Regions from separate parts of the Ferdinandcohnia sp. SAFN-114 genome, predicted to be linked through region 4. Evidence: riboswitches for the same ligand, from Rfam matches in the RefSeq annotation. Region 4 holds a riboswitch; each other region holds the start of a gene.
What was found. Region 4 has a riboswitch for cyclic di-GMP ahead of ACR65M_RS23225 (DNA-binding anti-repressor SinI). Riboswitches for the same ligand answer to the same signal wherever they lie in the genome.
Positions count from the first base shown of each region.

Region 1: linked by a shared signal. The riboswitch ahead of ACR65M_RS08840 (sensor domain-containing diguanylate cyclase) and the one ahead of ACR65M_RS23225 (DNA-binding anti-repressor SinI) in region 4 are both predicted to bind cyclic di-GMP.
Region 2: linked by a shared signal. The riboswitch ahead of ACR65M_RS25185 (hypothetical protein) and the one ahead of ACR65M_RS23225 (DNA-binding anti-repressor SinI) in region 4 are both predicted to bind cyclic di-GMP.
Region 3: linked by a shared signal. The riboswitch ahead of ACR65M_RS20640 (EAL domain-containing protein) and the one ahead of ACR65M_RS23225 (DNA-binding anti-repressor SinI) in region 4 are both predicted to bind cyclic di-GMP.

Region 1 covers NZ_JBPFDQ010000021.1:1,516-4,857, forward strand. Annotated here, with positions in the region: gene ACR65M_RS08830 (hypothetical protein) at 14-460, shown strand; gene ACR65M_RS08835 (YxcD family protein) at 448-735, shown strand; gene ACR65M_RS08840 (sensor domain-containing diguanylate cyclase) at 892-2,082, opposite strand; cyclic di-GMP riboswitch class I at 2,422-2,485, opposite strand; gene ACR65M_RS08845 (ABC transporter ATP-binding protein) at 2,767-3,342, shown strand, end outside.
Region 2 covers NZ_JBPFDQ010000129.1:5,754-9,095, reverse strand. Annotated here, with positions in the region: partial or broken gene ACR65M_RS25190 (helix-turn-helix domain-containing protein) at 883-1,005, shown strand; cyclic di-GMP riboswitch class II at 998-1,080, shown strand; gene ACR65M_RS25185 (hypothetical protein) at 1,268-1,645, shown strand; gene ACR65M_RS25180 (hypothetical protein) at 2,011-2,544, shown strand; gene ACR65M_RS25175 (hypothetical protein) at 2,541-2,939, shown strand; gene ACR65M_RS25170 (hypothetical protein) at 2,933-3,163, shown strand; gene ACR65M_RS25165 (hypothetical protein) at 3,186-3,342, shown strand, end outside.
Region 3 covers NZ_JBPFDQ010000078.1:13,228-16,569, forward strand. Annotated here, with positions in the region: gene ACR65M_RS20635 (methyl-accepting chemotaxis protein) at 1-189, opposite strand, end outside; gene ACR65M_RS20640 (EAL domain-containing protein) at 1,054-1,374, opposite strand; cyclic di-GMP riboswitch class I at 1,660-1,744, opposite strand; gene ACR65M_RS20645 (ATP-binding protein) at 2,540-3,342, shown strand, end outside.
Region 4 covers NZ_JBPFDQ010000103.1:6,048-9,389, reverse strand. Annotated here, with positions in the region: gene ACR65M_RS23245 (TasA family protein) at 1-139, shown strand, start outside; gene ACR65M_RS23240 (DUF5658 family protein) at 281-577, shown strand; gene ACR65M_RS23235 (hypothetical protein) at 592-801, shown strand; gene ACR65M_RS23230 (helix-turn-helix domain-containing protein) at 843-1,169, opposite strand; gene ACR65M_RS23225 (DNA-binding anti-repressor SinI) at 1,346-1,474, opposite strand; cyclic di-GMP riboswitch class I at 1,505-1,594, opposite strand; gene ACR65M_RS23220 (YqhG family protein) at 1,973-2,767, opposite strand; gene ACR65M_RS23215 (DEAD/DEAH box helicase) at 2,745-3,342, opposite strand, start outside.

The DNA.
Region 1 (3,342 bases), on a different contig from region 4:
GTATTTCTATCATATGAAAAAGATATTATCAGCATTAGTAGCACTTACTTTGATTTTTTCCCCGCTTGGGAGCTTTGTTTTCCAAGACCAACCAACGTCTGTAGAAGCAAAGGGATACAAATCAGGTAAAAGAGGATTCAATAGTAATATTGGGAACAAAAATAAATCAAACTTCCAGCAACAACAGAAAAAACAAGACAACAATGTTACTAACAAATCTACTACTCCTACCACTCCTAAAGGTGGATTCATGTCTGGTGGATTAATGAAAGGTCTTATGCTTGGTGGACTTGCAGGATTCCTATTCGGAGGTCTTTTAGGTGGAATGGGTATGCTTGGTTCATTTTTAGGATTAATGATTAACGTTCTTGCGATTTACGTTCTGATCTCCATCATTCGAAAAATCTTCGTCATGATTAAAGATAAAAAGAAAAAAGAGACTGATCCATGGCAACGCTAATACTTTCTGAACAGGAAATTATAAATGCAGTTTGTGTCTATATCGGCTTAAAAAAGCAAGTAAAGCCTGAAGAGGTTGAAGTGGAGCTGATGTATGACGATGAGTACGGATTCTCCGCAGAAGTATACGTGAACGATCGAAAGCAGATTCTCATTATGGCGAACTTAATTGAAGCAATTCGTTTATGGCTAGGCGAATTTCTTAACCGTGACCCATATGCCGGAATCAAACTTGTGTTGGACGACGAAGAAGGCATTATTGCCCATATCAACTAAGAAAAGCGCAGGGCGCCCGTCTATCGGCGACAAGCACAAGACGAGCGCTGACAGAAGGTGATTTTTACCTTCAGAAGCGTTTGGCTTGTGACCTCGAGCCGATGGTGCCTGGAGCTTGACAACGAGTAAAAAGCTCATCCATTTGGATGAGCTTTTTTATTTCGCTATTACGATGCGTTTTTTTCCACTTTCTTTTGCAGCATATAGCGCTTGGTCGGCTGCCTTTTTTAAAGAATCTACGGTCGTTCCATGGTGTGGATATATCCCGACACCCGTACTGATCGAAACAATGATTTTTTCATTCTCCATGATGATTGGATTTTCATTGTAATACTCATTTAATGTTGCGTAAATTTCCTTTACACACGTGTCGCTGCTATTTTTAATCAGAATCATGAACTCATCTCCGGCATAACGATACCCCTCAAACTTTTCATTACATACCGTTTTCATTCCGTATGCTAGTACCTGTAAATATAGGTCACCAGCATCGTGCCCAAACCGATCATTGACCTGTTTTAAATCATCAGAGTCTATCATCATAACTGTTATTTCATCATTCTCATTTTTGATCAGTTGTGCTAAATCCTCATGGAATGCACGGTGGTTTTTTAAACCTGTTAATTCATCCGTACGAGACATTGTGTAAATTTTCTCATATAATCTTGCTGTTTCAATCGAGTTGATCACTTGCGCACCGATCATTTGTAGTAGTTCCTCATGCTCTTTCCGATAAGCAAAATCTTTAAAGCTCTGAGTTGAGATGACACCTTTGACCTGGTCATCAATGACAACGGGTACAAAAAGACAGGAGCTTGTGTCCTCGTCCCCCTCACCCATTTTCGTATCATATTCAATGTTCTGGTTTTGATGTTTGAGGTGGACGATTTCCCTTGTTTTGATGACTTTTGATGTGTAGTTTTCGCCAAAGTCTACGGTACTTGGAGGAGCTGGTTCGCCATTATCCATAATAAAGACTAAATGAATATGTTTGTCACCAGGATTATGCAATGCAATATAAAATGCATCAGTAGGCATAACACGTGAAACCATTTCATAAGACTTTTGGAGAAGGACGGATTCATTTAATGTTTTACTGCAGACTTGTGCGAAATCATGTAGGATTCGGTAATGCTTATTCATCCAATGCATGTTTTCCATTTGTTCGTTTATTTCTTGGAGTTGATTTAAAAGGGTACTGGTAATCTCTTGTTCTTCTTTTTCCTGACATGTTTGATTAAGTAAAGTACGAACCTCGTCAGAAATTAGAGTCTTCTCAGAACCAATCATCTCAATTAGTTCGCTTAATTTTTTTAGCAAGTTAAGATTCTGGATTGTTTTCTCCATGTAATCACTTCCAAATTTTTTTAGAGGATGTTCCAAAATTCGTTTGAAATGTTCCAATTCCAAAAATCTAGTAATATAGTAGCAACATATTGTTAATAAATTGGTATAAAAAAAGACTAATCATATACCGATTAATCTACGTTCTTTCGATACGAGCTGTACTCGGTAACTGGCTGGCATGTCCAAAATGAGGATGTTCCAAAACTCAGGTAAAAATGACACATAGAATTTCTGGGTTGGCTTACTTCTACGTTCCTCACGTATAATTACATACGCTCTGGTACAAAAAAGCTACGCCGCCTTGAACTTCTCGGTCCTTTTTATCTTCCATTTTGAACACTAGTGAACTTTAGCCCCTATAGTTTTGCGTCTTCATCTTTCAATGAATTTGCCCTTACTTTATCCAATTAACTCATTAAAGAAAGAGTATTTTAAATAGTACTATAATTATATTTCTATTTTCCTCTTTGGTCAATGAAATCGTTATAATCTTTTGCTAAAAACGGGAAAATTTTCCTATCCCAAATGCCCTATACACTTCTCTTGTTTCAATAAGAAAATAGTCTTCCCTAGTTTTCTGACTTGACAATTATAATTATTATTGTTTTTTTTGCCGATTCGTGTATAATTATGCCGGATTACGTTATGAATCTTATCTCTATTAATAGAAAGAAGGGGGTTGCTATGAACAGTATACCTATTATCCAATTTAAAAATGTCACAAAGCAGTATGACAATGATCCAGCTGTTCTCGACAATGTTAGCTTTGAAATAGAAAGAGGAAAATTTTATACTCTTCTCGGTCCATCTGGGTGTGGAAAAACCACGATACTTCGGTTAATCGCAGGATTTATTGAACCATCAAGTGGTGAGGTTTATTTTAATGGTAAAAAAGTAAATACGACACCTGCAAATAAACGTCAAGTAAATACAGTGTTTCAGGATTACGCCCTGTTTCCACATCTTAATGTATTTGAAAATATTGCTTTTGGGTTACGTATAAAGAAATTGAAGCAATCTGAAATAGATAAAAAGGTAAAAGAAGCTTTAAGCTTTGTTAATCTTGCAGGCTATGAAAATCGTGAAATTCAAGAAATGTCAGGTGGTCAGAGACAGCGTGTTGCGATTGCACGTGCAATTGTTAATGAACCCGAGATTATCTTATTGGATGAACCATTATCCGCTCTCGATTTGAAGCTTCGTACCGAAATGCAATACGAGCTTCGCGACCTTCAGAAGCGGCTTGGTATTACTTTTATC
Region 2 (3,342 bases), on a different contig from region 4:
AAACAAAGTTAGGGAATAGGCAGTTTGGGGTGGGTATGAAAGGCTGGTTTGCCTACTGAAACAACTGCTTCAGCCTTTCAAGACCAATCATGCCCACAGAGGCTCCAAGTCAAGTCCTTATACGCTTATTTATGGTTGGATGTAAAAAATGATAAAAGGTGCACCATTTCTGTGTTTTGAAACGGATACTACATATAAGGATGCGTTTGTTGAACATCTAAAGCCTAATTTCTTTCTAAACATGCGGAGGAATTATTTTTATCTTTCAAAACCCTTAACTTTGTAAATCTGCCCCAATGGTAAATACGGTGGCAACCAGTGGTAAACTTTGTGGTAATCGTTGGTAAATTAAATGGCAGAAGTGGTACATTCCTATGGCCGTATTAAACAACGGAGGCCGGTAGCAGCACTTTTTAGTTTATTCTGTTTCAGCTCGAGGAACTTAAAAGGTTTGGTACTTAGTTAAAAGAAAGGTTGCAGCCTAATTAAAAGGAATTATTTTTTCCGATTAATTATCAAAAACTCTTTATCTGAATAACGTGAATGAAACTCTACTCTAAATAATTATGAAAATAACCTATTGCATTAACATTGATATAATATCACTAAGTACCGTCAATTATGAAAAGTAATATAAGAGTATACATTTTAGGTGTTTTTTTGTTTTAAAACATACTTACAAATAAAAACATTAATATGATATAATCTTAATACATTAAATGTAAAATTTAACCCAAAATGTAACTTATAGTTGTAGCGAACTACTAATTTCTCTATTATACTCAATACATGAATTACTTAAATCCTAATGAGATTAAAATTAAGTTCGGACAAAAAGTCAGATTATTAAGAATAGAAAAAGGGATATAACAAGAGGAATTTGCTTATCGAACAGGGTTACATCGAAATTACATCAGCAATATTGAAAGGGGAAAAAGAAACGTTTCACTAGAAAACATTTTTCTATTATCCGGAGAAACATTGCCAAAATTTGAGGATTTATAAGGAAAGCTATGAAGGATTATTTTTACCTGGGCACTTGAATAATCCAGAGCTACTAGTGCAACCGACCTTACATTTATGTATTATAGGTGGGTTTTTTTTATTGTAGTTGAATCATTTTGATAAATAAGTAAATGTTTTTTAAATTAATTGTTAAATTCTACAATTTTCGCATTCCACATATACTACAATTGAAATAACTTAAAGGAAAACGTCAGAAAATGCCTATATTATACGAATTATTTTACGTGAGGTGTATTTTAAAATGAAAGCAGCAGAACAACTTCCAGAAGAGTTAATTTCAGATGAGATCATTACATCTTCTGAAATAAAATATTTTTTTAGAAGGTCGTATTTTATGGTAGATGATAATATGTATGTAGAACTTGTCGCACTGGCAGCAGAGTCAAGAATTAGATCGGATATTGAAGAAGAATTAAATTGCGAAGTGATCGACTCTACATCTAGAGAATTATACTTAGATTCCTCTTCGGTAGATTTTGCTATGGAGCTAAGAGAATCAGGTATTATTAAAGAAGTATATCCGCTTACAGAGGAACAGCTTAACTACCTAAAGATAAATTATAAAAATGATTTATTTTCTATAACAAAAGACACCATTTCCAAGTTAATTAAACATTGAGATAAAATGTAACCTTTGCTATAATTTAGCTATATTCTTTTAACTTTTCTTTTAAATTGCAACCATTTTCGGTTAGCAGGGTTACTAATAAACTTTCGGAGCCTTTGGGTTCATATTAAAGTAGAATCAGATTTTGACTGTCTACTTTTTATGAAAACCCAAGGGCTTTTTTGCGTTTAAAGGGGGGGAGGAATATGTGAGTATATAAAAGTTGCTCATAATTAAAAAGCTATTAAGAGAGGATGTTTAGTACATGCAGTTTGAAACATGTTGTTTTATCTGTAAGGGCCAATGTGAAACATTAATTCACATTAACGGTAAAACGTATTGTTCAACAGGTTGTCTTGAAAAGGGGGAAGTAGCTCATGTTTAAACTTACTTGCTTTGCTCCTATTCCGCCAGAACAATTAGGTACTGCACTTAGAGGATTACGTTTTGCAACAAAGAAAGATGGATTTGAATGGTATTTAGATGGCCATGTTTTTAGAATTGAGCCATTTAAAAATCAACCAAGAGAATCCATGAAAGCCTACAGAGCCTTTTTTAAAGGAGAAATTGATGGTGGTATCTATTTGTTTGATTCCTCGTTAGGCTGGTTAGATCCAATGGTCACAGGAGTCGAATTCGAATTATCCCATCACAAAATGAAAACAGAAGATTGGATTAAAGACCTTTTAAAACGTCCATCATACGAAATGGTAGACAGCAGAGGGTTATTCCAAAAAGGAAGAGTAGGGGTTGTGGTTGTTAATGGCAAAGTAACCTTTCAAATTCGTTCTTCTAAAGGTAAAAGACTGAAATTAATAGAGTGTCTAAAGGAGATTGAGCTATTGCAGAGTGAGTTAAGACCTGTTGAGTTCGATCTTTTTTCGTTCCAGGAAGAAGGTGTAGCAGTATGACATTTGATTTTTATACGAAAAACGCTAAGTTTTCAGTCGGTGAAAAAACATTTTCTAAGAATGGTGAGGTAATTGCATCGGGTGACATCTTCCTTTTTCAGATTTTACTAGGTTATCCCGCTTTGTTGATTATTACGGAGAATGAATTTTGTCCTCCTGCCATAATCAAATCAGAACCAATTACGTCTGTATTACCAGAATGGGAGTTTTTTGATGGAGTCCAAAGACCAGATAAATACACATTCCTAGTCGTTGTAAATCACGAAAGGAAATCTGTATCTAATCTCGTGTCAGCTGTAGACCAAGAACATGCAAGACAATTAATGTCTTTGCATTATGGTTCGGATACTATCATTTCGATTAAACACATAAGGATGGGGAAATTATCATGTTAAAAAACAAAGTTTTGGATTATTTTAGACCGTCATACATGCAAGAAAGACTATTTAAAATGCTAAAGACCGATGGAGTATTTATAAGAAACGATTGTCGAGTGGGTTTTCTATATTCTGTCCAAATTGGGGAGATACACGGAAAGCCCATTTTTATTGAGGTGGGATTAAAAGCTGGAAAGAAAATGATCATTACAAATGCGTTCATTGCTGAAATTGCAGCTTAATCATATTTTAGGAGGAATTATCATGAGTAAAAGTTGTGAAAATTGTCGCTTCAATACTGAAAGACCTGCGTTTGATTTAAAGAGATGTAAAGCTTGTTCTCGGACCGATAGGGCTCATTTCGAAAAGAATCCTAATGCTGCTGAAATCATGCAACTGCTAGTGGAAAAAGGCATCTATC
Region 3 (3,342 bases), on a different contig from region 4:
GTATATGCTATTTAGATATCTGAAGGATAGATTAAGGTCCCCGTTTGCTTTTTCGGTCGCAAATTCCTCAATACCTTTTGTGATTTGATAGTTAACAACTACACCAACAATTGCCGACAAAGAAAGAATAATAGCTATAACAAGTATATTGATTTTTGTACCTAACTTTAAATTTGTAAAAACTTTCATCATTTACACTCCAATGTTTTATTTTTCTGTACTCTAAAATAATTTCTCTACTTGTTCCCTAATAATTTTTAGACTTGATAATTGATTGAACAATCTCGTTATATTAATAATTGGTATCAATTGTTCATCAGTTTAATTATTCTTTCTAAAGAGTTTTTGAGGTTTCCATATCATTAAATGGGACAATATCATCATTTGAAAGCTCTAAAATCTCCTTAGAATGATTAACTAATAGACCAATATGTATATCATGTGTCTTAACCAAGATAAACTTTGAAGTTTCTGATAGAATGGATTAATTGCTAAACAATAACTGTTTCATATCAATAGCGGGGACGACCTCTTCACGTTTTTCACTATTGCCCTCATGTACTCAGGGGCTTGTTTGAAGTATAGTAGTCATAATTGCTTTATCTATTGAAAGAACTCCATGAATAGGTAAAGCAAAATCTCCTTGTCCACTTGGATAATGACAAATTTTTGCATTTTAGAATTCTCCTATATAGCGTTTTAAATTGAGAATTATATGGTAATTTAAACAAAATAAAAAACACCTTCAACCCTTTGTCTGGCTAACAAGGACCAAACGTGTTATTAGCAAGAAGCAGGGACTCTGCCTTACACCAATTTCACATATTTTATATTAATATTGATCAGAGACAGGAACGCTATCCTAATTCAATATTGTAGTGTTTTAGTATTTAATTTAATAGGTTTACTTAATAGATATCCTTATGCGTACTGTACTCCCAAATTGGAAGCTGTTTCTAGATCAGTTTTTCTTTCTATACCTTCTAAAATAATATTGCTCCCTTACTTTTCATAAAAAAATTTTTAGTAAAAGAAATAAGTTCTTGTTTATTACTAATGCAAGGTTTTAGAAAAATAACGGTCTAATTTTAAATAAGGGGGCTCTAGTTCCATAACGTTCTTGATATCAGGATATCCTTTTCCATAATCATCAATTACGATTCTGAATCCTAGTTCTTTTAAAAGATAAATCCTCTCCCTAAAGGTTTTATATTGTTCCACAATTTCAGATTCCGAAATTTCTAGAATAGATTCTTGTTTAAAAAGATAATTTCTAACGATGGTCATAATGAATTCTAAAAATGTATCATGTAGAATTGTGGAAGGTAAAATATTAAGAAAAAGTTTGCCTTCTTCTATTGTATAACCAGTCAAATGAATATGTTACTATCGCCTTTTCGATTGATAATAAGTCTAACTCATAAAGCAATCTATTTATTTTTGCGTTTTGAAAGATATTTTCTGGACTGGTATTATCTCTCGTTCTAAGAAGAGCTTCAAATCCAAATGTTTTTTATCAGTTAGGTTGAAATACAGGCTGAAAATGATGAAATATTTTTCCCGTATATTTCCTTTTAATTGACATATTTGATCACCTCCTTTATTTTCACGATAAAAAGAGAACCTGAAGAAAATACAGGTTCTCTTGAACTGTTTCCTCATGGCAGCTAGGCTACCATAGCATTACTCCTTTAGGCCCTTAGCTTTGCGTCCTTACCTTTCGATAAGTTTGCCTTTATCTGATATTAAACATTACGACTTTTAGACTAGTTCTACAGTACTATTATACTAAGTTTCGACAAAATTCCAATAGTTTTTACATAAAAAGACAAAATAAAATGGATAATAGGATTTTATTGTTTTATCAAAGAGTAGTGGTTGGTGGTTGTTGTGAAGAATGAAAAAATAAAAAGCGGTTCTTTAAAAATACTTTCCGTTGTATCAGAACCTAGAGGATCACCAGGACATTGAAAGTGGATGTACAAATGGGAATGTTGTTCATAAAATAAAAAGGACACAGAAGTAACTTCTTCAACTACCATGAAAATAAACATCTCTAATTACAAAAAGAGACAACATCAAAGAGGACCCTCCTAATTCGTAAAAAAAGAGAGCTATTATTCATTGATTTATAGATTGAACCATTATATACATCTTAGGATATTTTCATTCTCTGTGGTGAAGAGCTGATTTTTGCGATTCACGGATGGCTAACTGTGCTGGTTAGTTCAATAAGAAAAGTAGGATTTGACTTGGATAATATAATTAAAAAGCAGAAAAAGGATGATTATGAGGAGAATTTCTCGTTCTAATATACAATACTTGGAAGTTGTGTCTAATAAATGTACCTAAAAATAGTTTCCTCTTATCGACATTGATTGTCCTAGCCCTAGTTTGATGTATTATAACTAAAATAACCGGTATAATTCCATAATCTAATTATGGACATAGGAATGTGTGTTACTTATAATGTAAACACTCGTTATAATGTTATATTTTTATAATTTTAAGTAACTTTTATAAAACAGGAGAATTTAAAGTGGGTAAATACTCTAGAGAAATAAAACAAACTTTTTCAGATACAGGTATGGTTTACAAATTTATAAAAAAAGACAATTGTTTTATCCACACATTTTGTGATGGAGAATTGTTATATAAATTAGGTTTTGAGCCCAGGGATATAGTAGGTAAATCGTTGTTTGATTTTTACCCGGAAGACTATGCAGCTGAGAAATTGGAATATTATAAAAAATCATGGGACGGGGAACATTGTGTTTTCGAGAGTTTTATAGCTGGTTTTAGCTATATTTGTACACTAAGGCCTGTGTTTCAGCAAGGAGACGTAATTGAGGTAGTTGGTACCAGTATCAATATTTCGGATAGAAAAGTTCTCGAAGAAGAAGCTCAACAAATCGAAAATTTATCTCGAACAGTACTTGAAACAATGTCAGAAGGGATTTTTCTTGTAGAGAAATGCAACCAGAATAATAATGTTAAAGTCACTGCGTTAAATCAAAATGTAGAATTACAGTTCGGTATGAAGTCTGGATATTATAATGAAAGTACATTACTATGCATGGGTTTAAAATTTTTAAAAGAGGATGGAACAACTTTATCTTTTTTCGAATTGCCAGGAATTGTTACACAGGAATTGGGAGTTTCCTTTAACAACTTTATTATGGGGAAAGAGCATGAAAATGGTGTTGTGAGCTGGTACTCTGTAAATTCAAAACCACTTAACTATCCTTTGGAATATGGAAAAGGTACTCTTGTATCTTTTAAAGATATTACATTCCAGAAGGAACAAGAGATTAAATTATTTGAAGCACATGAGTACCAAAA
Region 4 (3,342 bases):
AGGTGGAGTCCTTCCTGTTGATGGACCTAAATTGCCTGAGACTGGTACTAACACCTTTAATATACTAATTGCTGGTATAATTTTAGCTTTAGGTGGAGGTTTTATATTTTACTACCTGAGAAAACGTTTAAGATCGTGATTGATAGATATTTAATTTAATAGGGAGTATATTCGTTCGTGTATTCTTTATTGAGAATGAATAAAAGCGGATCATAGGATATATCTGAATAAGTTCTCAATATTAACTTAACTTTATTAATGATGATTTGCGAGGTTTCCAATGAAATTTATCCTCATTTTGCTAGCTTTTTTAAATCTCATAGACGCATTTATCACCCATTTCGGAATCCTTGGCGGCCATATATCAGAAGCCAACCCGTTAATGTACACAATATACGAAATCCATCCGGTCTTATTTTTACTTATAAAAGCAATGCTTTCTTTATGTTTGATTTCACTTTATTTTATCATTCGTATCCCAGTGAACCGATTAATTCGTTCTTTATCCTATGTAGCCACTGCTTTATATGCATATGTTTTTATCCTCCATGGCTATTGGATTACTCAAATTTTCTAAATGGAGGAGTCTCTATGTATACAAAAACATGTTCAAGATGTTATCGACCATCTTTTAGGAGCAGTAAACAAGGTAAATGGAACTGTCCAATTTGTAATCATAATCTCGCAACATTTCGTGCCCGTGATGCTGGAGAAGCATATCCTTCATCATTACAGAAAAAATACCCAATTCCTCAACAATCTGAATCCCACAGTAATACCACTTTCGATACATACATATAAAATAAAAAATGCTTCAGGCAACCAATGTGCCGAAGCATTTTCTATTTATTATCCATCTTCCATTTGTTGAATTCTAAGAATGATCGAAATTCCTCTTTGGAAACTCCTGATTTCATTGCCTCGCGTACTAGTCTAGTCCATTCTGAATCAAGTTCTACACTTTCAGGTTCTGATTGTTCATGGAGCAATTCGTTGACTGTAACTCCTAATACTGTAGATATTTTTTCAAGAAATTGGATAGAAGGGTTTGATTGGAGATTCCGTTCGATTGAGCTCAAGTATGATTTGGCAACTCCAGCGCGATCTGCTAGTTCAGATAGGGATAATTGTTTTTGCAAACGAAATGTTTTGATACGTTGACCAATCATTCTTTCTCACCTTCCTTCATATACCTATTATAGCATATAACGAAGTAAATGTTTTATAACAAGAACACAAAAAACTGAAAAATAAAAAGGAACCCGATAATTTAGGTTCCCTCGCATCCTTATGTTTCCAATCCGTAGCTTCAAAAGGTTATTGTTATATGTATAGATAAGGTCCGTTATGCTGTTTTACTTTGGAGGAAAGCTTGAATATCCTGGACGCTCATTCCCATCTCCACTGCTTCTAATATAAGGTCGATCCAATCTTGATCCAATTGCTCATCTTTGTTTTGTACTTCATTTAACATTTCGTTTCCTCCCAAAATACAATTAGTATTCCAGGCAGTCCAGCCGTCTTAATTGTTACGTCCAATCTTAGACCTGTGACTTTGCGTCCCTATTTTTCAATAGGTTTGCCTTTGTCTGTTCGAATGTTAGCCGTCTACCTAAAACGATAGTCTCTTATGTATAGAACCTTTGTATTACATTTAGAAGTATAAAACATGAAAATGAAATTTTCTGTAAAAATCTGTCGATGTCAAAATATTTACAAAACACGAAATATAGTTCGTCCGACCAATCGAATTTTAGTAGTTTTACTCTATTTATGTAGAATATACTCGAATTATAGGGATTTAGACCTATAAAATGTAAACTTAATGAAGTGGTTGGTTAATACATAGTGATATTCTAACCAGGTTTTTTGTAAAATTACCAAAAAATTGTAAGGAATTTGTCGAACGATTTCTTTTAAAATACCCTCAAAAAAATAGTACCTACCCTCGGAAGGTGAGGATAGGTCAATTTTACATCGTGTTTTGACAAAGATAAAACAACCCGCCATTGATAATTTCGACAAGAACTTTCGGTTCGTATTGCTCTTTGAGTGCTTCTTTTTCAATTTCATAGCTTTCAGGTTTTTCTTCGATGCCCTCATAAAAGGAATTTAGCAAGGCTAAATCTTCGTCCCAGCGCTGCCTTGCTTCATCTGCCCAAGAGTGGTCCTGAGTTTCAACATACCCTCGCACATATTGCTGGAGACGGTTAATTCCACTTTGTGGCTTAACAAGCGGTGACATTGTATACGTATGATCAGGTATCTTAGGAGTAAGCGGCAACTTTTCAACTTTTTCTTGGAAATCTTCAACAATGATTCCATTAATAAGCTGTAACCCGAGTGACATCAGCACATCACGCTTGCGGTCACTCTTGTATGAAATTTTTACATTCAACCCAAGCCACGGGAAAAGAGGGGTATTCCCTTGTGCACCGGGCGGTGATTGCTGATACAAGCGTATATAACTTGCGAGCTTTTTCGTCGATTCAAAAATCTGATGTAAACGGGGGGCACCAAAATGAATAAAGTCGCCCTTCACATTGTCAGGCGTTTGATCCCGATCTGTAATTAATGTAAGCTTCATCGGATTTGGAGTTCCGCCTGTTTTTTCAACATATGTCCAATAAAAAGGTCGATTCATTAATTGCTTATCTAAATCAACGGTTAATTGTACGGTCATATATCCGGGATGACGTTCAAGAATTTCACAATGGTTTGAAACAAAATAATTCTCAAGAAAGTTAACTATTTCCTGTTGCTGCATGCTGCTCACCACCATTTTGTTCTTCAAAGCTTATGATAGAAGTTAAATTTTCCATCTTAATTTTCATTTCACCCTCACTCCGCGAACGAAGCATGATATCCTGAATATGGTCTTCGATGTTACCGAGATCCAATCTTGTTAGGATATCATCCAATTGTCCAATCACACGCTCAAACAGATTAATTTTTTCATATAATAGCTTTAAAATATGCTCTTCAACCGTGTTCTTTGTTGCGAAATTATAAATATGAACATCTTTTTCCTGGCCAAGGCGGTGAATACGCCCAATCCGTTGCTCAAGCCTCATTGGATTCCAAGGGAGGTCATAATTAATAATGTGGTTACAGAATTGTAGGTTAATTCCTTCACCACCAGCTTCTGTTGCAATCAAGACCTGGAACTTACCTTTAAACAATTCTCTCATCCAATCTTTTTTCCCGCGTTTAAATCCACCTCTAAATGGAACAGATGAAATTCCATTCTGTTGCAGAAACCATTGTAAATACATTTGGGTTGCACGGTATTCGGTGAAAATGATGACTTTATCATCGATTTGTTTGATTAATTCAACCGCT